3 regions of the Comamonas denitrificans genome follow, and region 1 is predicted to be linked to each of the others. Evidence: predicted binding sites of a transcription regulator. Region 1 holds the regulator's gene; each other region holds the start of a gene.
The links. Region 1 encodes LexA, which represses DNA repair genes until DNA is damaged. Its sites were predicted from a motif close to ACTGTATNNNNATACAGT; they were not measured.
Positions count from the first base shown of each region.

Region 2: the regulator LexA is predicted to act here: its motif matches at 5,885-5,902, upstream of ACFO24_RS12910 (DNA topoisomerase IV subunit B).
Region 3: the regulator LexA is predicted to act here: its motif matches at 6,305-6,322, upstream of recA (recombinase RecA).

Region 1 covers NZ_JBHSEY010000051.1:8,827-18,442, reverse strand. The annotation lists gene xseA (exodeoxyribonuclease VII large subunit) at 1-817, opposite strand, end outside; gene ACFO24_RS11165 (MotA/TolQ/ExbB proton channel family protein) at 905-1,528, shown strand; gene ACFO24_RS11160 (biopolymer transporter ExbD) at 1,574-1,999, shown strand; gene lpxK (tetraacyldisaccharide 4'-kinase) at 2,097-3,071, shown strand; gene ACFO24_RS11150 (Trm112 family protein) at 3,088-3,279, shown strand; gene kdsB (3-deoxy-manno-octulosonate cytidylyltransferase) at 3,276-4,064, shown strand; gene adk (adenylate kinase) at 4,334-4,990, shown strand; gene ACFO24_RS11135 (asparaginase) at 5,221-6,216, opposite strand; gene lexA (transcriptional repressor LexA) at 6,283-6,918, shown strand; gene ACFO24_RS11125 (Tex family protein) at 6,949-9,357, opposite strand.
Region 2 covers NZ_JBHSEY010000057.1:193,503-203,118, forward strand. The annotation lists gene ACFO24_RS12895 (ABC transporter ATP-binding protein) at 1-244, opposite strand, end outside; gene parC (DNA topoisomerase IV subunit A) at 250-2,589, opposite strand; gene ACFO24_RS12905 (PDDEXK nuclease domain-containing protein) at 2,649-3,782, opposite strand; gene ACFO24_RS12910 (DNA topoisomerase IV subunit B) at 3,847-5,841, opposite strand; gene ACFO24_RS12915 (MFS transporter) at 6,066-7,268, shown strand; gene ACFO24_RS12920 (hypothetical protein) at 7,265-7,432, shown strand; gene lolA (outer membrane lipoprotein periplasmic chaperone LolA) at 7,525-8,190, opposite strand; gene ACFO24_RS12930 (DNA translocase FtsK) at 8,200-9,616, opposite strand, start outside.
Region 3 covers NZ_JBHSEY010000026.1:22,070-31,685, reverse strand. The annotation lists gene recG (ATP-dependent DNA helicase RecG) at 1-1,601, shown strand, start outside; gene ACFO24_RS06400 (LysR substrate-binding domain-containing protein) at 1,693-2,655, shown strand; gene ACFO24_RS06395 (YiaD family glycine zipper/OmpA-like lipoprotein) at 2,665-3,330, opposite strand; gene mltA (murein transglycosylase A) at 3,429-4,598, shown strand; gene ACFO24_RS06385 (regulatory protein RecX) at 4,608-5,168, opposite strand; gene recA (recombinase RecA) at 5,168-6,295, opposite strand; gene ACFO24_RS06375 (MarR family winged helix-turn-helix transcriptional regulator) at 6,403-6,897, shown strand; gene metW (methionine biosynthesis protein MetW) at 7,023-7,607, opposite strand; gene metX (homoserine O-succinyltransferase MetX) at 7,604-8,743, opposite strand; gene ACFO24_RS06360 (TMEM165/GDT1 family protein) at 8,886-9,458, opposite strand.

The sequences.
Region 1 (9,616 bases):
CAGCGGCGGCCGTGGGGGTGGGCGCGCGCACATCGGCACAAAAATCGGCAATGGTGAAATCGGTCTCGTGCCCCACGCCACTGACCAGTGGTACCGGGCTTTGCACAATGGTGTGGGCCAGGGTCTCATCGTTAAAAGCCCACAAATCTTCCATCGAGCCGCCACCGCGCACCAGCAAGATGGCATCCACCGGGGGGTGCGGGCCCGGTTGCTGCGCCAGCGCGTACACCTGGTGCAAAGCCGCCACCAAAGAGGCCGGCGCTTGCTCCCCCTGCACCAAGGCGGGCACCAGCACCACCGGCAAATACGGGGCCCGGCGCTGCAAGGCGGTCACCACATCGTGCAAAGCAGCTGCCCCCAGCGAGGTCACCAAACCAATCCCCCGGGGCATGGCGGGCAAGGGGCGCTTGCGCTCCGCCGCAAACAGGCCCTGCGCTTGCAAACGCTCTTTCAGGCGCAGGAACTGCTCCATCCAGCTGCCTTGCCCGGCCCGCTGCAATTTTTCGACAATCAGCTGCAAATCGCCACGCTGCTCGTACACACCCAGCTGGCCTTGCAGCTCGACCAAATCGCCATCGCGCGGAGAAAAATCCAGGTTTTGCGCAGCACGGCGAAACATGGCGCAGCGCAGTTGGCCGGTGGCATCCTTGATCGAAAAATAGCAATGCCCACTGGGCGCACGGGAAAAGCCGGCGATCTCCCCCCGCACCTGCACGGGGTTGAAGCGCGCCTGCAAACTATCGGCAATGGCTTGGCACAAGGCCCCCACCGCCCATACGGGCGCAGCACCGGGGCCATTCAAAGAAGCTTGATACATAAGAAAACCGGTAAAACGGCAAAAGCACCTTGTCAGGCAGTGATAATCAGCGGTTGATTTTCACCTACACCACGCGGAGAGAATACGTTGCTGACCATCATCCAAGCCGCTGGCTGGCCCATCTGGCCCCTGATTGCCTGCTCTATTTTGGCCTTGGCGCTCATTGTGGAGCGCTTTATTTCGCTCAAAGCCAGCAAGATCGCCCCCGAAAATCTGCTGCAAGAGGCCATCTCCGTCTCGCGCCAAGGGGTTCCCAGCGAGCAAGTGATTGCCCAATTGGCCCAAAACAGCGCCCTGGGCGAGGTCTTGGCCAGCGGCCTCAAGGCCATCGGCCAGTCCAGCCAGCAAGAATACCTGCAGGCCCAAATGGAGACCGCCGGCCGCGCCGCAGCGCACAAGCTGGAGCGCTACTTGGGGGCCCTGGCCACAATTGCTTCGGCCGCCCCCCTGCTGGGCCTGCTGGGCACCGTGATTGGCATGATTGAGATTTTTGGCTCGCAAGCGGGCGGCGGTGCGGTTGGCAGCGGCAACCCGGCGCAACTGGCCCATGGCATTTCGATTGCGCTGTACAACACCGCTTTTGGTTTGATCGTGGCCATTCCGGCACTGATTTTTTGGCGCTACTTTCGCGCCCGGGTCGATGGCTATTTGCTGCAGCTGGAGCTGGCCAGCGAGCAATTTCTGCACCACTTGTTGCAACTGCGCCGCTAAACGGCCCCGCCCGCAGAACCCGCAGGAGGACAAGCGCCCATGGCCATCAACTTTCGCAAGCGCCGCACCGAAGAGCCTGAGATCAACCTGATCCCCTTCATCGATGTGCTGCTGGTCATCCTCATCTTTTTGATGCTGACCACCACCTACAGCAAATTCACTGAAATGGAATTGACCCTGCCCAGCGCCGATACCGAGCAGCTGCGCGACCGGCCCAAAGAAGTCATCGTCAGCATCGCCGCCGATGGCCGCTACGCCGTGGGTAAAGATGCGCTGCAAGACCGCAGCGTCGAGGGCATCGCCAGCGCCCTGACCCGCCATGCCCCGGCCGGCAAGGACAGCATCGTCATCATCAGCGCCGATGCCAATGCACCGCACCAATCGGTCGTCTCGGCCATGGAAGCGGCGCGGCGGGCCGGGCTGTCGCAAATTACCTTTGCCACCCAAGCGACCTCCGCTGCAGGCCAATAAGCAGCCAGCCACCCTCCGCGCTGCCTTGCCCAATCGCCCACCGCCCCCCCCCGCCCCCAGTGGCCAGCGCTCCCCATGGCAGCGCCGGGGCCTGGGGATGCGCCTGCTGTGGCCACTTTCGCAGCTGTACCGGGCACTGCAGGCTTGGCATGCCCGCCGCCAGCGCCCCATCCACGCCGGGGTGCCCGTCATCGTCGTGGGCAATGTGATTGCTGGCGGGGCTGGCAAAACCCCCGTCACCCAAGCCGTGGTCACCTATTTGCAGCAACACGGCTGGCAGCCGGGCATTGTCTCGCGCGGCTATGGCCGCCGCACCACCGATTGCCGCCAAGCCCTGCCCGACAGCCCCGCCCATGAAGTGGGTGACGAGCCCGCCCTGCTGGCCCGCACCACCGGCGCACCGGTCTTTGTGGCCCGCCAGCGCATCGAGGCCGTGCAGGCCTTGCGGGCGCACTACCCGGCCACCAACATCATCGTCAGCGACGATGGCTTGCAGCACTTGGCGCTGGCCCGGGATATTGAGCTGTGCGTTTTCAACGAGGACGGCATCGGCAACGGCTGGCTGCTGCCCGCTGGCCCGCTGCGCGAACCCTGGCCACGCCCAGTCACCGCCACGCTGTACGCAGGCCAACCACCCCAGCCCATGGGCAGCGCCCCGGCGTTTGCGCTGCAGCGCCGCTTGGCCCCCACGGCCTACAACGGCCTGGGCGAGCACATTGATTTACTCACCCTGGCCCAGCAACCCGTAGAAGCCGTAGCCGCCATTGCCCGCCCTGGCGCATTTTTTGCCATGCTCCAGGCCCAAGGCATCCCCTTGGCCGCCACCCAAAGCCTGCCAGACCATGCCGACTTTGCCCATTTTTCACGCCAGTGCGGCCACGACATCCCCTTACTCTGCACCGAAAAAGATGCCCGCAAGCTGTGGTGCCAGCACCCCCAGGCCTGGGCCGTGCCGCTGCAATTGCAGCTGCCGGCAGACTTTTGGGATTTGCTCGCGCGCGAATTGGCCAAGCTGCCGCCCACCAACAGCCCGCCAGAGCACGTGAACGCCACTACCATTGGCCCTTTTTAGACAAACTGAGCGCACTATGGATGCCAAACTTCTCGAACTGCTGGTCTGCCCCGTGACCAAAGGCCCCCTCACCTACGACCGCGAACACCAAGAGCTAATCTCGCGCAGCGCCCGCCTGGCCTACCCGGTGCGCGATGGCATTCCCATCTTGCTCGAAGGCGAAGCCCGCACCTTGAGCGACGATGAACTCCAAGCCCTGGCCCCATGAGCTTTCACGTTTTGATCCCGGCGCGGCTGGCCTCCGCGCGCCTGCCAAACAAACCCCTGGCCGACATTGGCGGAGCCCCCATGGTGGTGCGTGTTGCCCAGCAAGCGCTGCGCAGTCAAGCGGCCCAAGTGGTGGTGGCCGCTGACAGCGCCGCCATTGCCGATGCCTGTGCCGCCCACGGCATTCGCGCTGTTTTGACCGACCCCGACCACCCCAGCGGCAGCGACCGCTTGGCCCAGGCCTGCGCCCTGCTCGGCCTGGACGGCGATGCCATGGTGGTCAATGTGCAAGGCGATGAGCCGCTGATCGACCCGGCACTCATCAACGCCGTGGCCCAGGTGCTGGCCCACACCCCGCAAGCGAGCATGGGCACCGCCGCCCACCCAGTGCATAACCTGCAGGATTACCAAAACCCCAACGTGGTCAAAGTGGTGTGCAACGCCCAGGGCCTGGCCCATTACTTCAGCCGCGCCCCCATCCCTTGGCACCGCGACCAGGCGGGTACGCAGTGGTGGGATGGCAACAGTGCCGCTGCCGGTGCCACCTCCTTTGCACCGCTGCGCCATATCGGCATCTACTCCTACCGTGCCGGGTTTTTGCGCCAATTTCCCACCCTCCCCCCGGCCCCCACCGAACAGGTCGAGGCCCTAGAGCAGCTGCGCGCCCTGTGGCACGGCCACGCCATTGCCGTACACACTGCCGCCCAGGCTCCTGGCCCAGGGGTGGACACCCCCGAGGATTTAGCACGAGTGCGCCATCTTTGGGCGCAAACAGCATTAAATTAATAGCTGCTTCCGCTTTAAAAACAACGTTTTCAGACACTTTAAACCCTGAAATGCTGATTATCCAAGCGGGAAAAGCTCTTTTAAATAAAGCAACCGCCTTCTCTGCTGCGCCAGTCCCAGCGATTGGTGCTTGCAAAAGCCATGCTGCAGTGCAAAATTTGTAAGGATTTTTCAAAGAAGGCCGTGCTATCCTTTGCCCCGCCTTGGCATGGTCACTGCAGCGCGGCGGGCATGTTCATAAAAAATTTCAACACTTCACGAGGAAATCCATGAGACTCATCCTGTTGGGCGCCCCCGGCGCTGGCAAAGGCACCCAAGCTGCTTTTATCTGCGAAAAATTTGGCATTCCCCAAATCTCCACCGGCGATATGCTGCGTGCCGCTGTAAAGGCTGGCACCCCCCTGGGCCTGCAAGCCAAGGCGGTGATGGATGCGGGGCAATTGGTCAGCGACGAGCTCATCATCAATCTGGTGAAAGACCGCATCGCCCAGCCCGACTGCGCCAAAGGCTTTTTGTTTGACGGCTTCCCCCGCACCATCCCCCAGGCCGATGCCATGAAGGCCGCTGGCGTGAAGCTGGACTACGTGCTGGAAATTGACGTGCCGTTCGAGGCCATCATCGACCGCATGAGCGGCCGGCGCAGCCACCCCGCATCGGGCCGCACGTACCACGTCAAATTCAATCCCCCAAAGGTCGAAGGCATTGACGATGTCACCGGCGAACCCCTGGTGCAGCGCGAAGACGACAAAGAAGAAACCGTGAAAAAACGCCTGCAGGTGTACAGCGACCAAACCCGTCCCCTGGTCGATTACTACTCCAACTGGGCCAAAGCCGAACCCCAAGCCGCCCCCCAGTACCGCGCCATCAGCGGCACGGGCAGCGTTGAAGAAATCACCGCACGTGCCTTTGCGGCACTGGGTGCTTAGAACGTGTTCACGATTTCCGCGCGAAGGGGTGCGGGATGCGGATCGGGATGGGCTGCAAGGCGCAAACCACAGACATAGCCGTAGCTATGGCGAGGATTTGCAACGCCGCAGACCGCCCGAAGCCGCGCCCGCACACCCATGAGGAGATCGTGAACACGTTCTTAGAACCCCTGGCCACGCCATGTGGCCTTTGCGCCAAAAAACCAAGCCCCTGTTCGCAGGGGCTTTTTTTATGGCGAGGGCCTAGGGACAGAGGGCGACATGCAGCGCAGCATCAAGCTGATGCGGGCTTTGAGCGGCGGCAAGTCCACCACCTCGGCATCGTCTTGGCCCGGCGCTTGCACGATGCGGCCCTCAGCGCAACGGGTGGTACGCACAATCGGCACCCCCGCCGCCCGCGCCCGCTGCAGCGCCGGCAACCACGCTGCATGCACCGTTCCATTGCCGGTGCCCGCCACCACCAGGCCGCGCACCCCGGCAGCCACCAAGGCATCCACCCCCTCGGCCCGCGCCCCGGCATGGCTGGTGACCACCTCCACCCACGGCCAGGGCAAAGGGGGCAGGGGCACGGCATTTTTAACCACCACCTGCTGCGGCAGGCGCTGTGCCCAGCGCAGCCGCCCCTCCTCCACCCACGCCACAGGCCCGGCGGGGGCCGAGCTCAACGCATGCACCTGGTAGGCGTGGGCTTTGCGCACTGCAGCGGCGCTGTGCACCTCCCCCGCCGCCACCACCAGCACCGGCTGGCCTGCCTGCGCCCAGGCCAGCGCCCCCCCATCCGCCGCACAGGCCAAGGCATCGCGCAGATTGGCCGGGCCATCGGCCGATAAGGCACTGGCCGGGCGCATGGCACAGGTCAATACCACCGGCTTGCCCGCAGGCAGCACGCACTGCAAAAACCAAGCGGTTTCTTCCAAGGTATCCGTGCCGTGGGTAATCACAATAGCGGCCACCTGCGGATCGGCCAGTTGTTGCCCGCACGCCTGGGCCAAAGCCAGCCAATCGCCATCGCCGATGTCTTTGCTATCGAGTTGGCGCACCTGCTGGGGCCGCACCACACAACCCGTCGGCACCGCAATGCCCCCCAGCAAGTCTTGCGCCGCAATTTGCCCCGCTTGGTAGCCCACGCCGCTGGCACTGCCGGTACCGGCAATCGTGCCCCCCATGCCCAGCAGGGCCAGGGTGTTGGCAACGGTGCTGGCGCTCGTCCTGGTGTTTTGCCTCATGGCTGCTTGCATCCCCAAACAAACTGGTTAAAAATACAGTGACTGTACAAATTCACAGGAACCACCATGGCCCTGCCTAAACTCACCGCCCGCCAGCAAGAAGTGTTGGAGCTCATCCAAACCTCCATCACCGCTACCGGGGCCCCCCCCACCCGGGCAGAAATTGCCCAGGCACTGGGCTTTAAATCGGCCAATGCCGCCGAAGAGCACCTGAAAGCCCTGGCCCGCAAAGGCGCCATTGAGCTGGTCAGCGGCACCTCGCGCGGTATCCGGTTGCGCCTGCACGCCGCGCAGGAGCAGGTCACCCAACTGGCCAGCACCTTGGTCCTGCCCCTGATTGGCCGGGTGGCCGCTGGCTCGCCCATTCTTGCGCAGGAGCATATTGACACCACCCACAGTGTGCCCGAGAGCATGTTTGAGCGCCGCCCCGACTACCTGCTGCGCGTGCGCGGCATGTCCATGCGTGACCTGGGCATCCTCGATGGCGACTTGCTCGCCGTGCAGGCGACCCAACAAGCACGCAGCGGCCAGATTGTGGTGGCGCGGCTTGATGATGAAGTCACCGTCAAACGCCTGGAGCTGTTGCCCAGCGGTGCCCGTCTGCACCCGGCCAACCCCGATTACCCCATCATCGAAGTGCGCGATGCGGAAAGCTTTGCCATTGAAGGCTTGGCCGTTGGCTTGGTGCGCCCCGGGCTGTAAGAACGTGTACACGTTCTAAGCGCCGGGGTGTTACTTTTTCAAGCCTTGTAGCTTGGCAAAGGCCGATGCCATGGCGCTGTGCCCAGCAGCCCCGCTGGGCTGATGATCGCGGCGCTCGCCACGGTCACCGCGCCGCGCGGGCGCATTGCTCCCCCGGCCTGCAGCTTCAAAACGATTGTCACGCGGGCCATCACGGCGGGCGGGGGCAGCGTCCAGCTTCATCGTCAGGCTGATGCGCTTGCGCGGGGCATCCACCTCCAGCACTTTGACTTTCACAATCTGGCCGGTTTTCACCACCTCGCGGGCATCTTCGACAAACTTGTGACTCATCTGGCTGACGTGGACCAAACCGTCCTGGTGGACGCCCAAATCGACAAACGCCCCAAACTGCGCCACGTTGCTGACGGTACCCTCCAGCACCATGCCTTCTTTTAAGTCGGCAATGCTTTCCACCCCGTCATTGAAGCGAGCAACGACAAAATCAGGGCGCGGGTCACGGCCTGGCTTTTCCAGCTCACCCAAAATATCGCGCACCGTGATGGCACCAAAGCGCTCATCGGCAAACTGGGCGGGGTTGAGTTTTTGCAACTGTTCGCTGCGCCCCATGAGCGCCTCGATCGGGGTCTTGGTGGCCTGCAAAATTCGCTCGACCACGGGGTAAGTTTCGGGGTGAACACCGGTCATGTCCAAAGGATTGACCCCACCGCGAATGCGCAAAAACCCTGCCGCTTGTTCAAAGGTTTTGGGCCCCAGGCCGCTGACTTCGAGCAATTGCTTGCGGCTTTGAAAGCGCCCATGGGCATCGCGCCAGCGCACCACCGATTTGGCCACCGTGGCCGACAGGCCCGACACCCGCGCCAGCAGTGGGGCCGAGGCGGTATTCAAATCCACGCCCACGGCGTTCACACAGTCTTCCACCACACTGCCTAGCTGGCGGGCCAAATCGCTTTGGTTCACATCGTGCTGGTACTGGCCCACGCCAATGCTTTTGGGGTCGATCTTGACCAGCTCGGCCAGCGGGTCTTGCAAGCGCCGGGCAATGCTGACCGCACCGCGCAGGCTGACATCGACATCCGGCAGCTCCTGGCTGGCGAACTCGCTGGCCGAATACACCGAAGCACCCGCCTCGCTCACCACTATCTTTTGTAGAGCTGCTAGCGCTTTACCAGATTGCGCTTGCGCCGTTTTTTCTACCAATTTAATCACATCGGCTGCCAGCTTATCGGTCTCACGGCTGGCGGTGCCGTTGCCAATGGCAATCAGCTGCACGCCATGGCGCTGCACCAGGGCGGCCAGGGTCAAGACACTGCCCTCCCAATCGCGGCGCGGTTCGTGGGGGAAGACCGTGGCGGTCTCCAGCAGCTTGCCGGTGCTATCGACCACGGCCACTTTCACGCCGGTGCGAATCCCAGGGTCCAACCCCATCACAGCCCGAGGCCCGGCGGGGGCGGCCAAGAGCAGGTCGCGCAGGTTGTCGCCAAAGACTTTGATGGCCACGGCCTCGGCAGCTTCGCGCAAACGGGTAAACAGGTCGCGCTCAATGGACAGGCTCAGCTTCACGCGCCATGTCCAGGTGACGCATTTGCGCAGCAGGTCATCGCTCTTGCGGTTTTGGTGGCTCCAGCCCAGGTGCAGAGCAATATGGCCTTCGGCCAGGCTCATCTGCCCCGGAACAGGCTCTTGGGGCTGCACCAGCTTGGCATCCAAAATCTCCAGGCTGCGGCCCCGAAAAACGGCCAGCGCCCGGTGCGAAGGAATGCGGCCAATGGGCTCTTCGTAATCAAAATAATCACGGAACTTGGCCACTTCGGGCTCTTGCTCATTCTTGCCTGCCACCAGGCTGGAGCGCAGCAGGCCATCGGCCCAAAGCCATTCGCGCAGCTTTTGCACCAGCGCCGCATCCTCAGCCCAGCGCTCGGACAAAATGTCGCGCACGCCATCGAGTACGGCTTGGGGGGTAGAGAAATCCGGGCCTGGCTTGCCATCGTCAAGCACCGTGGCCGGCTGGCAATAGGCTTGGGCGTGTTCGTGGGGATCGAGCGTGGGGTCGGCCAGCAACTGGTCGGCCAGCGGCTCAATGCCGAACTCTTTGGCAATTTGGCCTTTGGTGCGGCGCTTTTGCTTGAACGGCAGGTAAATATCTTCCAGCTCTTGCTTGGTGGCCACTTGGGCAATCGCCAAGCGCAAGGCATCGGTCAGCTTGCCTTGCTCATCAATGGCTTTGAGCACGGTGCCGCGCCGCTCATCCAGCTCGCGCAGGTAGGCCAGGCGCACTTGCAGCTCACGCAGCTGGGCATCGTCCAGCCCGCCCGTGGCCTCTTTGCGGTAACGGGCAATAAACGGCACCGTCGCCCCGCCATCCAATAATTCCACGGCCGCCGTCACCTGTGCGGCCCCCACTTTTAACTCGGCGGCAATTTGCCCAATAATTTTTTGCATGCGCTCATGTGCCCAAAGCACGCTGAAAACCAGAAAGGGGGCGAGTTTGCCACAGCGCTGCCCAAGAGCCAGGGCTGCAACGGGCGCTTGCCCACAAGAAATATGCGCTGCATACAAAGCCCCGCTGCAGTCACCACCGTGCCATAGGAGGCGCAAAAGCGACGATAGCATCCGCTTATTAAGGCATTCAGCGCAATGCAAAGCATGTCAAAATGTTTCCACTGGCTCTTCACAAAAGAGCAAAAAACTTTCAGGCAAA
Region 2 (9,616 bases), on a different contig from region 1:
GAGGATGGCAATCGGTCAGTGGCACGGCCATGGCCTGCGCCCGGTAGGCCTGGGTGCCGCCTTGCCAAGCCCCACACTGCACCTGCCCCGGTGCGGGAGGATTTTGCACCCCGGCCAGCCACGGCAGCAGGCGGTGCTTGGCGCTATCGCCCTCGTCCAACAGCAAATGCAGGCCGGGCAGCAAGCGGGTATCGGGGGCCACGTCAGGGGGCAAGTGGTGCCAGATCAAGCTCTTGTTATGCATAGTACTTATTCAATCCGTTCGATTTTGACGGGCTTAAACGTCCAGCCCGCCGCCTTGCCTTTGCTGGCGCGTTTGCCGGCGGCGTTGTTCAGGCTGCGAATTTCCAGCACCTCCTCGCGCTCTTTGCCGCCTCGGCCTGTGCCGCTGATGCGCACGCTGCGCGTGTAGGCGGCAGCGCCCACCAGGCTGGCCCCATCGGCCAGTTTCATCAGTTGCAGGCCGCGCCCGCCGGTCATCACTTTTAATTCGGCCAAGGGGTAGGTCAGCACCTGGGCATCGCTGCTTAGACAGGCGATATGGGTGGCGGCCGTGCCATCGGGCGCATCCACCACACTGGGCAGGCACAGGGTTTCGCCCTCTTGAATGGTGACAAAGGCTTTGCCTGCCTTGTTGCGGGCCACCAGGCTGCTGGCCTCGGCAATAAAACCGTAGCCGCCGCTGCCACTCATCAGCAAGCGCGTGCTCGCCGCCCCGGCAAAGTAGCTGACGATGTGCGTGCCCGGCTCCAAATCGATCAAGCCCTGAATCGGCACCCCATCGCCGCGCCCACCCGGCAAGGTGGCCACGGCCACGCTGTACACCCGGCCCAGGTTGCCAAAGGCAATCAGCGTATCCACGCTGCGGCAGGCAAAGTGGCCCCACAGGGCATCGCCCGCTTTGAAGCTGAAATTGCTCGGCGCATGGTCGTGGCCCTTCAAGGCGCGCACCCAGCCTTTTTCTGAGATGACCACGGTCACCGGCTCATCGACCACCTTGATCTCGGTGCTCACCCTTTGCGCCTCTTCAATCAGCGTGCGGCGCGGGTCGGCAAAGGTTTTGGCATCGCGCTCCACCTCTTTGATCAACAGGCGCTGCAGGCTTTTGGGGTTGGCCAAGATATCGAGCAAACGACCCTCATCTTCGCGCAATTGCTGCAATTCCTTGTCGATCTTGATCGCTTCCAGCCGGGCCAACTGGCGCAGGCGAATTTCCAAAATATCTTCCGCCTGGCGCTCACTCAAGTCAAAGCGGGCCATCAGCGCCGCTTTGGGCTCATCGCTCTCGCGGATGATGGCAATCACCTCGTCAATGTGCAGCAGCACCACCTGCCGCCCCTCCAAAATGTGAATCCGCGCCTGCACCCGGTCCAGCTGGTGCTGGCTGCGCCGCGTGAGCGTGGTCTGGCGAAAGGCCAGCCATTCTTCCAGCATCTGGCGCAGCGATTTTTGCGTGGGCCGACCATCTATGCCCACCATCGTCAGGTTGATGGGGGCCGAGGTTTCCAGGCTGGTGTGCGCCAAAAGCGTGTTAATAAACTCCTGTTGCGGTGTTTTACTGCTTTTTGGCTCCAAAACCAGGCGCACCAAGGCATCCTTGCTGGATTCATCGCGCACGCCATCCAGCACATTCAGCACCGTGGCCTTGAGCTGTTGCTGCTCTTGCGTGAGTGCCTTTTTGCCAGCCTTCAGCTTGGGGTTGGACAGCTCTTCAATCTCTTCCAACACCTTTTGGCTGGACACCCCCGGCGGCAGCTGCGTCACCACCAACTGCCACTGGCCGCGCGCCAGTTCCTCCACCACCCACCGCGCCCGCACCTTCAGGCTACCGCGCCCAGTGCGGTAGGCGTGCGCAATGTCCTGGGCGCTGCTGATGATCTGGCCGCCGCCGGGGTAATCCGGGCCGGGAATCAGGGCCAACAGCGCCTCGTCGCTCAGTTGCGGGTCTTTGGCCAGCGCCACACAGGCCGCGGCTACCTCGCCCAGGTTGTGGCTGGGAATTTCCGTGGCCAGCCCCACGGCAATGCCACTGGCCCCATTCAGCAGCGCAAACGGCAGCCGCGCGGGCAACTGGCGCGGCTCTTGGGTGGAGCCGTCGTAGTTGGGCACAAAGTCCACCGTGCCTTCGTCAATTTCATCGAGCAGCAGCGTGGCAATCTTGGCCAGCCGCGCCTCGGTGTAGCGCATGGCCGCCGCGCCATCGCCATCGCGGCTGCCAAAGTTGCCCTGGCCATCAATCAGCGGGTAGCGCTGGTTAAAGTCCTGCGCCAGCCGCACCAGCGCGTCGTAGGCCGACTGGTCGCCGTGCGGGTGAAAGCGGCCCAGCACATCGCCCACCACGCGGGCCGACTTCACCGGCTTGGCCGCCGTGGTGCCATTAGCGCCGCCATAGCCCAGGCCCATGGCCTGCATGGCGTACAAAATGCGCCGCTGCACCGGCTTCATGCCATCGCACACATCGGGCAGCGCCCGGCCCTTAACGACCGAAAGCGCGTATTCCAGGTACGCCTGCTGGGCGTAGCCGCCCAGGGTCAGGGTGTCGCCCTGCGGGTCCGTGGCAGCAGGCTGGAGGGAAAAAATGTCTGTCATAGTTCAATAAAAAAATAGCTGCTAGCGCTTGATGCATAAGGGCTAGATGCCAAAAACGTTCAAATATTCGATGAAGAAGAAGGGTGCGCTGCCTCGTCCAGCCCTTGCAACTCGGCTTCAATTTGCTCGATGCTGGGCAGGCTGGTTTGCAAATCCTGCGGCAAGGCGCGGGTCAGCTCGTAGCTGGAAACACCAATCGGTTGTTCAACCCCGCGCAAGGCGTACTCGGCCAGCACACGGTTGGGCTGCTGGCACAGAATCAGGCCCACGGTCGGCTGGTCACTGGGATGGCGCAACTGGTCATCGACCACGCTGCAATAAAAACTCATCTTGCCTGCGTACTCGGGCTTGAAGTCGCCACGCTTGAGTTCAATCACTACGTAGCAGCGCAGCTTCAGGTGGTAGAACAGCAGGTCGATGTAGAAATCTTGGTCGCCAATATCTAGGTGGTATTGCCGCCCGACAAAAGCAAAGCCCTGACCCAGCTCCAGCAGGAATTTTTCCAGATGCGCAATCAGCCCAGTTTCCAGTTCGCGTTCGTGAAACGGGTCAGAGAGCGTCAAAAAATCGAACAAGTACGGGTCTTTGAGTGTCTGCTGCACCAGATCGGACTCGGGCTTAGGTAGGCGAAGGGCAAAGTTGCTGGCTGCCTGCCCGTGGCGCTGGTGCGCGGCAGTCTCAATCTGCATCAGCAAAATATTGCGGCTCCAGCCATGCTCCAGCGCCGCCTGCATATACCAGCTGCGCGTGGCGTGGTCTTTGACCTTGGCCATCAGGACGGCGTGATGCGTCCAGGGCAAGGCCAGAATCAGCTCAGCCGTAAAAAGTGCCGCAGCCTGTGGCATTTTTTGCTTGACCTCTATTTGTGCAGCAGGCTGCTGCACAAATGACAGTTGCGCGTACTCCCGATAAAACGCCAGCATTTGCTTGATGTTGCGCTCGGAAAAGCCCTTTTCCTCGGGCAACTCGTTGTGCAAATCCCGCGCCAGCCGGGGAATCACGCCCGCGCCCCAGCCCTCTTGCTGCTGGCGCTCATGAATCATTTGGCCGATCCCCCAATACAGGCGGATCAGCTCGGCATTGACCGACAGCATGGCCCGCACCTGGGCTTGGCGCACGCGCTGCTTGATGTCGGTAAGCAGCGAGGCGTAGCCCTGGGATAGGGGTGTGAGGGAAGCGGGTGGATGAGTCATATTTCAAAAACAATAGCTACTCACGCTTTACTGAAAAGCGTTAGATACCAAAAACACTAAAAATTTACACATCCACCGCCACCGCATCGCCATGCAGCTCCATCAGCTCGCGGCGGGCGGCGGCTTCGCCTTTGCCCATGAGCTGGGTCATGACGTTGGCGGTGGCGGCAAAGTCCAGTGCGCCCAGTTGCACTTGTTGCAGGCGGCGGGTGTCGGGGTTGAGGGTGGTGTCCCACAGCTGTTCGGCGTTCATCTCGCCCAGGCCTTTGAAGCGGCTGATTTGGCATTTCTCGCGCGCCACGCCTTCTTTGGCGGCTTTGTCCAGGATGGCTTGCAGCTCGCCCTCGTCCAGGGCGTAGAGTTTGGCGGCGGGCTTTTTGCCACGGGCGGGAATATCGACGCGAAACAGCGGTGGGCGGGCGACGTAGATGTGCCCGGCATCGACCAGCTTGGGGAAGTGGCGGAAGAACAAGGTGAGCAGCAGCACCTGGATGTGGGCCCCGTCCACGTCGGCATCGCTCAGGATGCAGACTTTGCCGTAGCGCAGGCCGGACAAATCGGGGCTGTCGTTCGGGCCGTGGGGATCAACGCCAATGGCCACCGAGATGTCATGCACTTCATTGTTTTTAAATAAGAAGTCGCGCTCTACCTCCCAGGTGTTGAGCACTTTGCCGCGCAGGGGCAGGATGGCTTGGGTTTCTTTGTCGCGGCCCATTTTGGCGCTGCCGCCGGCGCTGTCGCCCTCAACCAGAAAGACTTCGTTGTGGGCGATATCGCGGCTTTCGCAGTCGGTTAGCTTGCCGGGCAGCACGGCCACGCCGCTGCCTTTGCGTTTTTCCACCTTTTGGCCCGCTTTTTGGCGCTGCTGGGCGGCTTTGATGGCCAGTTCGGCCAGCTTTTTGCCGTGTTCGATGTTGGCGTTGAGCCACAGCTCCAGCGTCGGTTTGACAAAGCTGGAGACTAGGCGCACGGCATCGCGGCTGTTGAGTTTTTCTTTGACCTGGCCCTGAAATTGCGGATCAAGCACCTTGGCCGAGAGCACAAAGCTGGCGCGGGCAAACACATCGTCGGGCATGAGCTTGACCCCCTTGGGCAGCAGGCTGTGCAGTTCGATGAAGTTTTTCACGGCCTGGAACAAGCCATCGCGCAGGCCGCTTTCGTGCGTGCCACCGGCCACGGTGGGGATCAGATTGACATAGCTTTCGCGCAGCACGGCCCCCTGTTCGGTAAAGGCCAGGCACCACGCCGCGCCTTCGCCCTGGGCGAAGCTGTCGTCCTGGGCATCGGCAAAACCGGCACCTTCTAGCAGCGGTAGCAGGGGGTCGGTGGCCAGCGACTGTTCTAAATAGTCTTTCAGGCCGCCCTTGTATTGCCAGGTTTGGGTGTCTTTGGTATCGCGGGTTTTTTCATTGGCCAGGGTGACGCTCACGCCCGGCATGAGCACGGCCTTGGAGCGCAGCAGGTGGACCAGCTCGCCCAGCGGCAGGTGGGGGCTGTCGAAGTAGCGCGCATCGGGCCAGGCGCGCACTGTTGTTCCCTGTTTGCGCTCGCCACTTTGCAGGGGGCGGCGCTGCAGGGGCTGCACCACATCGCCACCGGCAAAGACCAAATGGGCGGCTTCGCCCTCGCGGTACACGGTCACTTCCAGGCGGGTGGAGAGCGCATTGGTCACGCTCACGCCCACGCCGTGCAGGCCGCCGGAGAAGCTGTATGCGCCGCCGCTGCCTTTGTCGAACTTGCCGCCCGCGTGCAGGCGGGTGAAGACCAGCTCGACGACGGGGGCGTTTTCTTCGGGGTGCAGACCAAAGGGGATGCCGCGCCCGTCATCCTCGACGCTGACCGAGCCATCGTCGTGCAAGGTGACGCGGATTTTTTTGCCAAATCCGGCCAGGGCTTCGTCGGCGGCGTTGTCGATCACCTCCTGCACGATGTGCAGCGGGTTGTCGGTGCGGGTGTACATGCCCGGGCGCTGCTTGACGGGCTCAAGCCCTTTGAGCACGCGGATGGAGCGTTCGGAATAAGCGGAAGAAGACGACAAAGTGGGGGTGGTATCAGCCATAGCGGCGCAAATTGTAGTGGCCGCACGGCAGTCGCCCGAAAAGACTGTATGAAAAAACAGTTTCAAACAAGATGCGAGGCTTGCCACTTTACGTTTAGGTAAATTAAGGGAAAGCAACCTCGGTGACTGCTGTGCCGCGTGGTTTTCGCTACATTCCCAGCCTTATGCAAAAAAGCAATATAGATACTTCTTCCGCCCCCGCGTCCGCCGTTCAGCGACTGCCCATGCTGCAGGTGCTGTTGTGTGCGGGCATGGTGGTGACGCTGTCCATGGGCATTCGCCACGGTTTTGGCCTGTGGCTGCAGCCCATTACCCAAGACATGGGCTGGAGCCGCGAGTCCTTCTCCCTGGCGATTGCGGTGCAAAACATGGCCTGGGGCATTTTGGGGATTTTTGTTGGCATTTTGGCCGACCGCTGGGGCGCATTCAAAATTTTGATAGCTGGCGCCGCGCTCTACGCCTTGGGTTTGGCCGGAATGGCCTTGGCCCCCACTACTTGGTTGTTTATTTTGAGCACGGGCCTGGTCATTGGCGCGGCGCAATCGGGCACGACCTATGCCGTGGTGTATGGCGTGCTGGGCCGACAAATCCCCGCAGCGCGGCGCAGCTGGGCCATGGGCCTGACGGCGGCGGCAGGCTCTTTCGGGCAGTTTTTTATGGTGCCGGTCGAAGGGGCGCTGATTGCCCAGCTGGGCTGGAGCAATGCCTTGCTGGCCCTGGCCCTGGTGGTCTTGCTGATCGGCGTGTTGGCCTTTGGCCTGCGCGAGCCGGGCTTTGGCAAAGGGCAAGCACTGGCACCGCGCACCCAATCGGTGCGCGAGGCGCTGAAAGAGGCCCTGGGCCATTCCAGCTTTGTGTTTTTGACGCTGGGTTACTTTGTCTGCGGCTTTCAGGTCATGTTCATTGGCGTGCACATGCCCAGCTATTTGAAAGACTTTGGCATGGCCCCGCAGGTGGCCAGCTACAGCCTGGCGTTGATTGGGCTGTTCAATATCTTTGGCACCTATATCGCCGGCAACCTGGGCCAGCAACTGCCCAAGCAGTATTTGCTGTCGGGCATTTACGGGCTGCGGGCGCTGGCCACGGTGCTGTTTTTGCTGGCCCCGCTGTCACCGTGGTCGGTGTACGCCTATGCGGCGGTTATGGGGTTTTTATGGCTTTCGACTGTGCCGCTGACCAATGGCATCTTGGCGCAGATTTTTGGCGTGCAGCATTTGTCCATGCTGGGCGGCATCACCTTCTTTAGCCACCAGTTGGGCAGCTTTATGGGCATTTGGTTGGGCGGCTACCTGTACGACAGCCAAGGCAATTACGACATGCTTTGGTACCTGATGATTGTGCTGGGCGTGGCCGGTGCCTTGATTAATTTACCGGTGCGCGAAACGGCCATTGCCCGCCCCGCACTGGCAACCACCCCCAAGGCATGACGACCGAACCCACCACCCCCACATCTGCGCCCCAGCGCCGCCCGATTTGGCAGCGGGCCTTGGCATGGCTGGTGGTTGCGCTGGTCTTGCTGGCCGTGTTTGGCCTGTACCTGGACCCCGATTTCATGCTCACCATCGCCGAGCAAACTTGGGCCTGTTTTTAAACCATTGCAAATAGCTGCACCCGCTGAAAAACAAAAGGATTTCGATTAGATTCAACCGAAATCCTTTGTAAATAAAGCGCAAGGCGCTATTTTTATTGATCCAGCACACTGACCCCCGCCGGGGTTTGAAAGTGAAAACTGCCCGCTGGCAAACCAGGGGACAGCGCCATCTGGGTAAAGCGCAGCAGCGATTGCTGGCCAAAGCTGTCGTTAATTTGCAGCGCAGCCAATGCCCCTGCCGGGGTGAAACCCACGCGCAGCTGCTGGATCTGGCCATCCTGGTTTTTCGGCGTGGCTTGCACCCATTGCAGGCCCTCGGGGTCGGGCTGGGCACTGGCCTGCGCAGCCAAATCAAAATCTTTGCGCAAAGCGGCCATGTCTTGCACGCTGGTCAGCAATGCCGCTGGGGTGCCGGCCAGCGCATCGCCTTGTGGGCGGCGGGTGACTTGCTCTAAATCTTCGTCGTACAACCACAGTGTTTGCCCATCGGCAACGATGGTTTGGGCAAAGGGCTGGGTATAGACAAACTTGAACTGCCCCGGCCGCTGAAAGCTAAAGCTGCCGCTGCTGGACTGCACACGCGGTGCTTGGCCGGCTTTGGCGGGGCTGGTCACCGTTTGGGTAAATTGCGCGGTGCCGGCTTTGGCCTGGCGCACAAACGCCTCCAGGCTGGCCAAGCCATCGGCCCATGCAGGCGCTGCCAGGCCAGGGGTGGCCAACAGGGCCAGCACGGCCCATTTTCGGATGTGTTGTTGCATCAATCACCTTTATTCGCCCCGGGCGGGCACCAGTACGTCGCGTTTGCCGCTGGAGGTCAGCGCACTGACCAAACCGGCTTTTTCCATTTGCTCCAGCAGGTTGGCCGAGCGGTTGTAGCCAATGCCCAGCTTGCGCTGCACATACGAGATGCTGGCCTTGCGGTCTTGCAGCACCACTTGCACGGCCTGGTCGTACATGGGGTCTTGCTCGGCACCACTGCCGCTGCCACCTTCGCCCAGTTCACTGCCCAGGCCATCCTCGCCGGTGCTGCTATCGAGCACGCCATCAACGTAGTCCGGCTCGCCCTGCTGCTTTAAGTAGGCTACAACGCGGTGTACCTCATCGTCGCTGACAAAGGCCCCATGCACCCGCACCGGCAGGCCCGTGCCGCTGGCCATGTAGAGCATGTCGCCCATGCCCAGCAAGGCCTCGGCCCCCATTTGGTCAAGAATGGTGCGGCTATCCACCCTGGTGCTGACCTGAAACGCAATGCGCGTAGGAATGTTGGCCTTGATCAGCCCGGTAATCACATCCACGCTGGGGCGCTGGGTGGCCAAAATCAAATGGATGCCCGCAGCCCGCGCCTTTTGCGCCAAGCGGGCAATCAGCTCTTCAATCTTTTTGCCAACGACCATCATCAAATCGGCCAACTCGTCAATGACGATGACAATGTGCGGCAGGCGCTGCAAGGGCTCGGGCTGCTCGGGGGTCAGGCTAAACGGGTTGCCAATGCTTTCCTCGCGGGCGCGGGCTTCGTCAATTTTGGCGTTGTACCCGGCCAAATTGCGCACGCCCAGCTTGCTCATCAGTTTGTAGCGCTTTTCCATTTCAGCCACGCACCAGTTCAGGCCGTTGGCTGCTTGCTTCATGTCGGTGACCACCGGGGCCAGCAGGTGCGGAATGCCTTCATAAACGGACATTTCCAGCATCTTGGGGTCAATCATCAGCAGGCGCACATCCTTGGCTTCTGCCTTGTAGAGCAGCGACAAAATCATGGCGTTGATCCCCACCGACTTGCCCGAGCCGGTCGTGCCCGCCACCAACACGTGCGGCATCTTGGCCAGGTCGGCCACCACGGGCTTGCCCTCAATGTCCTTGCCCAGGCCCATGGTCAGCAGGCTTTTGCTCTGGTGGTAAATCTGCGAGCCCAGCACTTCCGACAACTTAATCGTCTGCCGCCGCACATTGGGCAGCTCCAGCGCCATGGTGTTTTTGCCCGGAATGGTTTCAATCACACGAATCGACACCAAACTCAAGCTGCGGGCCAAATCCTTGGCCAGATTGACCACTTGGGAGCCTTTGACCCCGGTCGCCGGCTCTACCTCGTAGCGGGTCACCACCGGCCCCGGCGTGGCCTGCACCACCACGACATCCACGCCAAAGTCTTTGAGCTTTTTCTCAATCAGGCGGCTGGTCATCTCCAGC
Region 3 (9,616 bases), on a different contig from region 1:
TACCAGAGCACGCACCGCCGCCTATTCCTAACTATTGGGATGGAAATGCCTTAAAACCTTTATTAAGTCTGCGCGAAGCACTCTTGTTTTTGCACAACCCCACCCCGCAGGTGGCGCTCGATACCTTGCAAGACCACAGCCACCCCGCCTGGCAGCGGCTCAAGGCCGAGGAGCTGCTGGCCCAGCAGCTCTCGCAATACCAAGCGCGGCAAGAGCGCTCCCGCCTGGCCGCGCCGCCCTTGCAGCCCACGGCGCAGCAGGCAGCCATCGTCAGCCAATTGCTCGCGGCCCTGCCTTTTGCCCTGACCGCCGCGCAGCAGCGCGTGGTGCAAGAAATCACCGCCGACATGGCCCGCACCCAACCCATGCACCGGCTGCTGCAGGGCGATGTCGGCTCGGGCAAAACCGTGGTCGCCGCTCTGGCGGCGATGCAGTGCATTGCCGCGGGCTGGCAGTGCGCCCTGATGGCCCCCACCGAAATCCTGGCCGAGCAGCACTTTGCCAAGCTGGTGGGTTGGCTGGAGCCTATTTTGGCCCCGCTGGGCAAGCAGGTGGCCTGGCTGTCGGGGGCGCAAAAAAAGAAAGAGCGCACCGCCATGCTGGAGATCATCGCCAGTGGCCAAGCGGCCTTGGTGGTGGGCACGCATGCAGTAATTCAAGAGCAGGTGCAGTTTTTGAACCTGGCGCTGGCGGTGATTGATGAGCAGCACCGCTTTGGTGTCGCCCAGCGCCTGGCGCTGCGGCAAAAATTGGCCCATGCCAAGCTGGAGCCGCATTTGCTGATGATGAGCGCCACGCCCATTCCGCGCACCCTGGCCATGAGCTATTACGCCGATTTGGATGTCTCGGTGATTGATGAGCTGCCCCCTGGGCGCACCCCCATCGTCACCCGCGTGCTGCCCGACAGCCGCAAAGATGAATTGATCGAGCGCCTGGCCGCCCAGCTGGCCCAAGGGCGGCAGGTGTATTGGGTCTGCCCGCTGATCGAAGAAAGCGAAACCCTTGATTTGAGCAACGCCACCGCCACCCACGCTGAGCTGAGCGCCGCCCTGCCCGGCGTGCTGGTCGGCTTGCTGCATTCACGCATGAGCCCGGCCGAGAAAAAAGCCGTGATGCAGATGTTTGCCAGCGGCCTGATGGGCCTGCTGGTGGCCACCACGGTGATCGAGGTGGGGGTGGACGTGCCCAATGCCTCCTTGATGGTGATTGAGCACGCCGAGCGCTTTGGCCTGTCGCAACTGCACCAGCTGCGCGGGCGCGTGGGGCGCGGGGCGGTGGCCTCGGCCTGCGTGCTGCTGTACTCGGTGGGCGACAGCGGCAAGCTCTCGGACAACGGCAAAGAGCGCCTGCGTGCCATGGCCGAAACCAACGATGGCTTTGAAATCGCCCGGCGTGATTTGGAAATTCGCGGCCCGGGCGAATTCCTCGGGGCCCGCCAATCGGGGGCGGCCATGCTGCGCTTTGCCGATCTGGAGCAAGACATGGCCCTGCTGGAGTGGGCGCGGGAACTGGCCCCGCAGATGCTGCAGCAGTATCCGCGCCAAGCGCAGCAGCACATCGAGCGCTGGCTGGGCAGCAAGGCTGAATACCTCAAGGCATGAACCGTGGCAAGGGCCCCAAAGCCCCCACCTTGCCGCGCCATTGCATTGGAATGCGTGATACAAACCGTTTCTTTGATAGCAAAAAATAGTTATGACGCTCACCGAACTCAAATACATCGTCGCCGTGGCCCGGGAGCGGCACTTTGGCCGTGCCGCCGAAGCCTGTTTTGTCTCGCAACCGACGCTGTCGGTGGCCGTCAAAAAACTCGAAGAAGAGCTGGATGTCAAAATCTTTGAGCGCAGCTCCAACGAGGTGACCATCACCGCCCTGGGCGAAGACATCGTGCGCCAGGCGCAAACCGTGCTGGACCAAGCGGCTGAAATCAAAGAAATCGCCAAGCGCGGCAAAGACCCCCTGGCCGGGGTGCTCACCCTGGGCGTGATTTACACCATCGGCCCGTATTTGCTGCCCGATTTGGTGCGCCAGTCCATTGCCCGCACGCCGCAAATGCCGCTCATGCTGCAGGAGAACTTCACCGTCAAACTGCTGGAAATGCTGCGCACCGGCGAGATCGACTGCGCCATCTTGGCCGAGCCCTTTCCTGATACGGGCCTGGCCATCGCCCCGCTGTACGACGAGCCGTTTTTGGCCGCCGTGCCCAGCACCCATCCCCTGGCCCAGCAAGAATCCATCAGCACCCAACAGCTGAAAAATGAAACCATGTTGCTACTGGGCGCGGGCCACTGCTTTCGCGACCACGTGCTGGAGGTGTGCCCCGAATTTGCCCGCTACGCCAGCAACGCCGAAGGCATTCGCCGCAGCTTTGAAGGCTCTTCACTCGAAACCATCAAGCACATGGTCGCCGCCGGCATGGGCGTGACCTTGGTGCCGCGCCTGTCGGTGGCCAACGATGCGCTGCAAAGCCCGCGCCGTCGCCGCTCGGACGAGCCCTACATCCGCTACCTGCCGATTGTGGAGCCCGACGGCAGCGCCCCGCCCAAGCGCCGCGTCAGCCTGGTGTGGCGGCGCAGCTTTACCCGTTACGAGGCCATCGCCGCCCTGCGCAACGCCATCCATGCCTGCAAGCTGCTGGGGGTGGAGCGCTTGAATTAAGAGCGTTGCCTAGCGCTGCTGGGGTGCCACTTCACCCATGTAGATTTCGACGCGGCGGTTTTGGGCGCGGCCTTCGATGGTGGCGTTGCTGGCCACTGGCTCGCGCGAGCCACGCCCTTCGGTGTAGATGCGCGTGCTATCCGCACCGCGATTGATCAAGTAATTGCGTGTGGCATTGGCGCGGTTGATCGACAGCGGGTTGTTCACCGCATCGCTGCCGGTGCTGTCGGTGTGGCCAATGATGTCCACCGTGTAATTCGGCGTACTGCGCAGGCCATCGGCAAAGCGATTCAAGATGGGGGCGAAATTGCTCTTGATGTCGTAGCGGCCGGTGTCAAACGAAACATCGCTGGGGATGTCCAGCTTCAAGCGGTTGTCTGCCGTTTGGCTCACGCCAATGCCTGTGCCTTGGGTGGCCTCCTGCATCTCGCGCTTGCGCTTTTCCATATTGGCCGACCAGATATAGGTGCCAATGCCGCCAATGGCTGCGCCGGCCACCGCACCCACCCCCGCTTTACCGCCCGTGGCCGAGGCAATCACCGCGCCGGCCACCGCACCCACGCCCGTGCCAATGGCCGTGCGGCGCTGGGTATCGGACATGCCGGTATCGGCGCAGCCGCTTACCGTTAAAACTGCCACCAATGCGGTGGCCGTCATGGTCATCATTTTGCGCATACAAAAGTCCTTTCCTCGGGCCAGCAGGGCCGGTACACACGATCAAAGCAATACAGATTGCCAATGGACAAGGCGCAGATTGGCGCAAAATCGGCCCCATGACCGCATCCTTTTTTCCCCGCGCCTTGCTGCTGCTCATTGTAGGTAGTTTGATTGCCTGCTCCACGCCGCGCAAAGGCGATATCCCTATGGCTGACAAAGTGCCCCCGCTGCCCACGGGCATGGTGCCCGATACAGCGCCGCTGCCCCCGCCCATTGCCCGCCCAGGCAGCCGCTGGGTGCCGGTGCGCTGGGCCGAACTGCCCGGCCTGGCCGAGGACGATGTGCACCAAGCCCTGCAAGCCTGGCAGCACAGCTGCACCGCGCCGCCGGCCGCGCTGGCCCGTTTGTGCCCAGACATTCGCCGCCTGGGCCTGGCCAATACCGCCCAAATTTGGCACTGGCTGCAAACGCATATGCAGCCCTACCGGGTGGAAGACCACAGCGGTAACAGCAACGGCATGCTGACGGCGTATTACGAGCCATTTTTTAATGCGCAGCGCCAGCCCGACCCCGTGTTTCGCTACCCCTTGTACGCCGCCCCCGTGGGGGTGGAGGGCTTTGGCAAGCGCAAGCCCTGGCTGTCGCGCCAGCAAATTGAATCGTCCCCCAGCGTGCAGGCGGCCTTGGCCGGGCATGAGATTGCCTGGCTGGACGACCCGGTCAAAGTGCTCGTCTTGCACATCCAAGGTTCTGGCCGTTTGAACATGACCGAGCCCGATGGCCGCCAGCGCCAAGTGCGGGCCGCTTTTGCCGCCACCAACGACCACCCCTACCGCAGCGTCGGCAAATGGCTGTTGGAGCGGGGCCTGGTGCGCGATGCCACGTGGCCAGGCATCACCGCCTGGACGCAGGCCAACCCCAGCCGCGTGCAAGAGATGCTGTGGAGCAACCCCCGCTATGTGTTCTTTCGGGAAGAGGCGCTGGATGAAGTCAGCAGCAACTTTGGCCCCAAAGGGGCGCAGGGCGTGCCGCTGACCGCCGAGCGCTCGATTGCCGTGGACCGGCGCAGCATTCCGTATGGCACGCCCGTGTGGCTCTCCAGCAGCGGTCCCACACAGGCCTTGAACCGTTTGGTGCTGGCCCAAGACACGGGCAGCGCCATTGTGGGGGCCGTGCGGGCCGATTACTTCATGGGTTCGGGTGAGATTGCGGGCGACATTGCGGGCCGTACCAAGCAGGATTTGCGCCTGTGGGTGCTGTGGCCCAAGGGGGCCCCGGCCCCCTAGCGCCGGCGCTTAATCTTCGGCCTCATCCTCGTGCGGTGCCTGCCCGCGCACCACTTTGCCAATCACCTCCATCGCAAAGCCCCGGCTGGCCAAAAAGCGCATCTGCCGGGCGCGCTCCTGGGGCGTGCTGGCCACCTCCCCAAATTTGCGTTGCCACACCGCCCAGCAGCGTGGGTGCTCGGTGTCGCGCAAGGTATCGGCGGCTTGGCGCACGATGGCTTCATCCAAGCCTTTTTGCCGCAACTCTTGCAGCACCCGCTGGCTGCCCAGCTTGGGGGCGCGGCGGTAAAGCACGGATTGGGCCACGCGCTCAGGCTGGATAAAGCCTTTGGCTTCGAGCTTGTCCAGCACGGCGGCCAACTCTTCTGCGGTTGGCATGGGCGCGGCCCCATCGGCATGGGCTGGGCGCTGGCTGGGCGCAGTTTCTGCTGCGCCTTCCTCTGCTGCCGATTGCTCTGCCGCCGGTTGCACAAAGCGCTGCAGCTTGCGCTGCAGCTCCAGGCGCGAATGCTCGCGCTGGGCGAGCAGACGCAGCGCCCGGGCCGTCAGGCTCAAGGGCGCGGCGGCCATTACAGGATGACACCGTCCTCATCGACCTCGCCTTTTTTGGCCTTGGTCGGTTTGGCGGGTTTTTCGGCGGCATCGGCGGCGGCTGGAGCCGCACCAGCGGCCGGGGCCACGCCCAGGTGTGCGCGCACTTTGTTTTCGATTTCGGCGGCCAGGGCCGGGTTTTCTTTCAAAAATTCGCGGGTGTTGTCGCGGCCTTGGCCAATTTTTTCGCCGTTGTAGGCGTACCAAGCGCCGGATTTATCCAAAATTTTCGCCTCCACCCCCATGTCGATGATCTCGCCCATGCGGCTGATGCCCTCGCCAAACAAAATGTCGAACGCGGCGGTTTTGAACGGCGGCGAGACTTTGTTCTTCACCACTTTGACCTTGGTTTCGTTGCCGATGACGTTGTCGCCCTTTTTGATGCTGCCGGTGCGGCGAATGTCCAGGCGCACCGAGGCGTAAAACTTTAGCGCGTTGCCGCCGGTGGTGGTTTCCGGGCTGCCAAACATCACGCCAATCTTCATGCGGATTTGGTTGATGAAGATGACGGTGCAATTGGTCTTTTTGATGGTGGCGGTCAGTTTGCGCAGCGCCTGGCTCATCAAGCGCGCTTGCAGGCCAGGCAGGCTGTCGCCCATCTCGCCTTCGATTTCGGCTTTGGGCACCAGGGCCGCGACCGAGTCGATCACAATCAAATCGACCGCGCCCGAGCGCACCAAGCTATCGACAATCTCCAGCGCCTGCTCGCCGGTGTCGGGCTGGCTAATCAGCACCTCATTCAAGTTCACGCCCAGTTTTTGCGCGTAGCTGGTGTCCAGCGCGTGCTCGGCATCGATGAAGGCGCAGGTGCCGCCGATTTTTTGCATCTCGGCAATCACTTGCAAGGTCAGCGTGGTTTTGCCGGACGATTCGGGGCCGTAAATTTCAATCACCCGGCCGCGCGGCAGGCCGCCCACGCCCAGGGCCACGTCCAGCCCCAGCGAGCCGGTGGAGACGACCTGGATGTCTTCCACCACCTCGCCCTCGCCCAGCTTCATGATGGTGCCTTTGCCAAATTGCTTTTCAATTTGGGCCAGGGCGGCGGCCAGGGCTTTGGCTTTTTCTTCCGAGGGGGCGGCGGCAGGGGTGCGGGCGGTGGCGTTCATGGGGAAACTCCTGTTTAAAAATACAGTGACTGGACGAATGAACAGTAATGTAAAACAAGAGATAGCTATAATTTAGTCAGTTTGTTTGATTTTTAGGAAAACTGACCATGCTGCAAAATAACCCGCACGCAGATGCTTGGCGACAAACCCATCTGGGCCAATTGCTGGGCCATGCCCTGCGCCAATTTGACCAGCGCGTGCGGGCGCTGATGGTGCAGGATACGGCCGTGCCGCTGGCGCTATCGAACTTGGCCGAGCGCGACAAGGTCAGCGCCGCCCACCTGCACATCACCCGGCATTTAAGCCCGCAGGGCGACCGCTTGACCGATTTGGCCGACCGCGCGGGCATGAGTAAGCAGGCCATGGCCGATTTGATTGACCAGTGCGAGGCCTGGGGCCTGGTCGAGCGCCGCCCCGACCCGCTGGACCGCCGCGCCAAGCGGGTGTGCTACACCGCCAGCGGCCTGCAGTGGTACCAGGGCTTTGCCCGCGCCACCGCCCAGGCCGAGGCCGAATTTACCGCCGCCGTGGGCGAGGAAGTGGCCACCGTGGTGCGCATTGCCCTGGAGATGTACGGGGCCGATGCGGGGCGGCTGGCCTAAGAACACGTTCTAAGCGCAGGGGCATGATTGGTTTTATGCATAGCTGTTTGCGCTGATTTTTATTGTCTTTCAAAGCGTTTTGCCTTTGAAATTGTTTGTTTATCAGCGCAAGCAGCTCTTTTTATTCAAGCGTGTTCAAAGTGGAACACCGCCCGGCTGGCGCACAGGTTAGGCAGGCGGCGCACGATCTGGCCGTTGTTCAGGCCGAAGGCGTCCAGGATGCGCAGGCGGTTTTTCGTGGCCAGCACCTCAAAGTCTTTGAACGTGCCGACGCGGATGTTGGGCGTGTCGTACCACTGGTAGGGCAGGTGGCGCGTGACCGGCATGCGCCCGCGCAGCACCGAGAGGCGGTTGGGCCAGTGGGCAAAGTTGGGGAAGGCGACGATGCCGCTGCGCCCGATGCGGGCGGTTTCCTGCAGCATGGTCTCGGCGTTGCGCAGGTGCTGCAGGGTGTCGATCTGCAGCACCACGTCAAAGCTGTTGTCCTCGAACATGGCCAGGCCGTCTTCCAAGTTGAGCTGCAGCACATTCACGCCCCGGCGCACGCAGGCCAGCACGTTGGCATCGTCCAGCTCCACACCGTAGCCGGTGCAGCCACGCTGGCGTTGCAGAAAATCGAGCATGGCCCCTTCGCCGCAGCCCAGGTCCAGCACCCGCGCCCCGGCGGGAATCAGGGCCGCAATGGCCTGCATGGTGGCGGTATCGCTCATACGCCCTCCTTGGTCAATTCGGTGGCAATGTTCTCAAAATAGGAGCGCATCACGCCCATGTAGCGTGGGTCGTCCAGCAAAAAGGCATCGTGACCGTGCGGCGCGTCGATCTCGGCATAGCTGACCTGGCGGCCGTTGTCGAGCAGGGCTTTGACGATCTCGCGCGAGCGCTCGGGCGCAAAACGCCAGTCCGTAGAAAAACTGATCAGCAAAAACTTGGCCTTGGCGCGGGCGTAGGCCTGGGCCAATTGGCCGCCAAATGCGCGGGCAGGATCAAAATAATCGAGCGCCCGGGTAATGAGCAGATAGGTATTGGCATCGAAATACGTGCTGAACTTGTCGCCCTGGTAGCGCAGATAGCTCTCAATTTGGAACTCAATGTCTTGCGTGCTGTACTTCAACTCCAGCCCCTCGCGCAGCTGGCGGCCAAATTTTTGGTTCATCACATCGTTGCTCAGGTAGGTGATGTGGCCAATCATGCGGGCAATGCGCAGCCCCCGCGCCGGCACCACGCCATGCTGGTAGAAGTGGCCGCCGTGAAAATCCGGGTCGGTGACGATGGCCCGGCGCGCCACCTCGTTGAAGGCGATGTTCTCGGCCGTCAGATTGGGCGCACTGGCCACCACCACGGCGTGGCGCATGCGCTCGGGGTACTGCAGCGTCCACGACTGCGCCTGCATGCCGCCCAGGCTGCCGCCCAGCACCGCGGCCAGTTGCCCGATGCCCAGGCGGTCCAGCAGCCGGGCCTGGGCATTGACCCAGTCTTCTACCGTTACCACCGGAAAATCGGCACCGTACACCGTGCCGGTGTCGGGGTTGATGTCTTTGGGCCCGGTGGAGCCAAAGCACGAGCCCAGGTTGTTCACACCGATAACGAAAAATTTGTTCGTATCCACGCTCTTGCCTGGGCCGATCATGTTGTCCCACCAGCCCTCGCTTTTCTCCTCATTGGGGTACACCCCGGCAACGTGGTGCGAGGCGTTCAGGGCGTGGCAGACCAGCACGGCATTGGATTTGTCCGCGTTGAGCTGGCCATAGGTTTCGTACACCAACTGGTAATCCCGAATGCTGGCCCCGCTTTGCAGCGGCAGCACCTCGGGGAAGTGCATGGTTTGGGGGGTGGCGATCAAAGACATAAAAAAACCCGGCATCGCTAAAAACGAGGCCGGGGCGAAGGGAAAGAAAACATCGCGTCGGACGGGTCTTTAGCGGAATTTATAAAGCGCCCGCAAGCTGGTGCAAATCGGCGCGACTAGCTAGTAAAAACTAGGCGGGCCATCATACTCCAAGCACCGGCGCCAGCAAGGCCAGCCCCCCTAACACAGCAAAAATCGCGGCCGAGATGCCATGCACCAGCCGCAGCGGCACCCGGCGCACCAGCTTGTGGCCCAGCCACACCACCGGCGCATTGGCCAGCAGCATGCCCAGCGTGGTGCCGATGACGACCCACACAAAGGCTTGGTACTGCGCGGCCAGCATGACGGTGGCCACCTGGGTTTTATCGCCCATCTCGGCCAAGAAAAACGCCACCGTGGTGGTCAGCAGCACGCCCCAGCCGGGGTGCTCTTTGATGCCCGCATCGTCCAGTTTGTCGGGCACCAGCATCCACAGCGCCATGGCGATGAACGACAGCCCCAGCACCCAGCGCAGCATGTCTGGCCCCAGCCATTGCGTTATCCATACGCCCACGGCCCCGGCCAGGGCGTGGTTGGCCACGGTGGCGATCAAAATCCCCGCCACGATGGGCCACGGTTTTTGAAAGCGCGCGGCCAGCACCAGCGCCAGCAGCTGGGTTTTATCGCCCATCTCGGCCAGCGCCACAATCATTGTTGAAATAAGCAAAGCATCCATAAGGGCGCGCATTGTGCTTGCAGAAGCTGCAGCCTTGCTGGAAAGCACCCCAGACGCGCAAAAACACCTCCTAAAAAGCCTGCCTATCACCCAACGCCGCCGCCGCCGGGCTAAACACAGGTGTTGTATAGAGCACGAATTACCCGAAAAAACCTGCA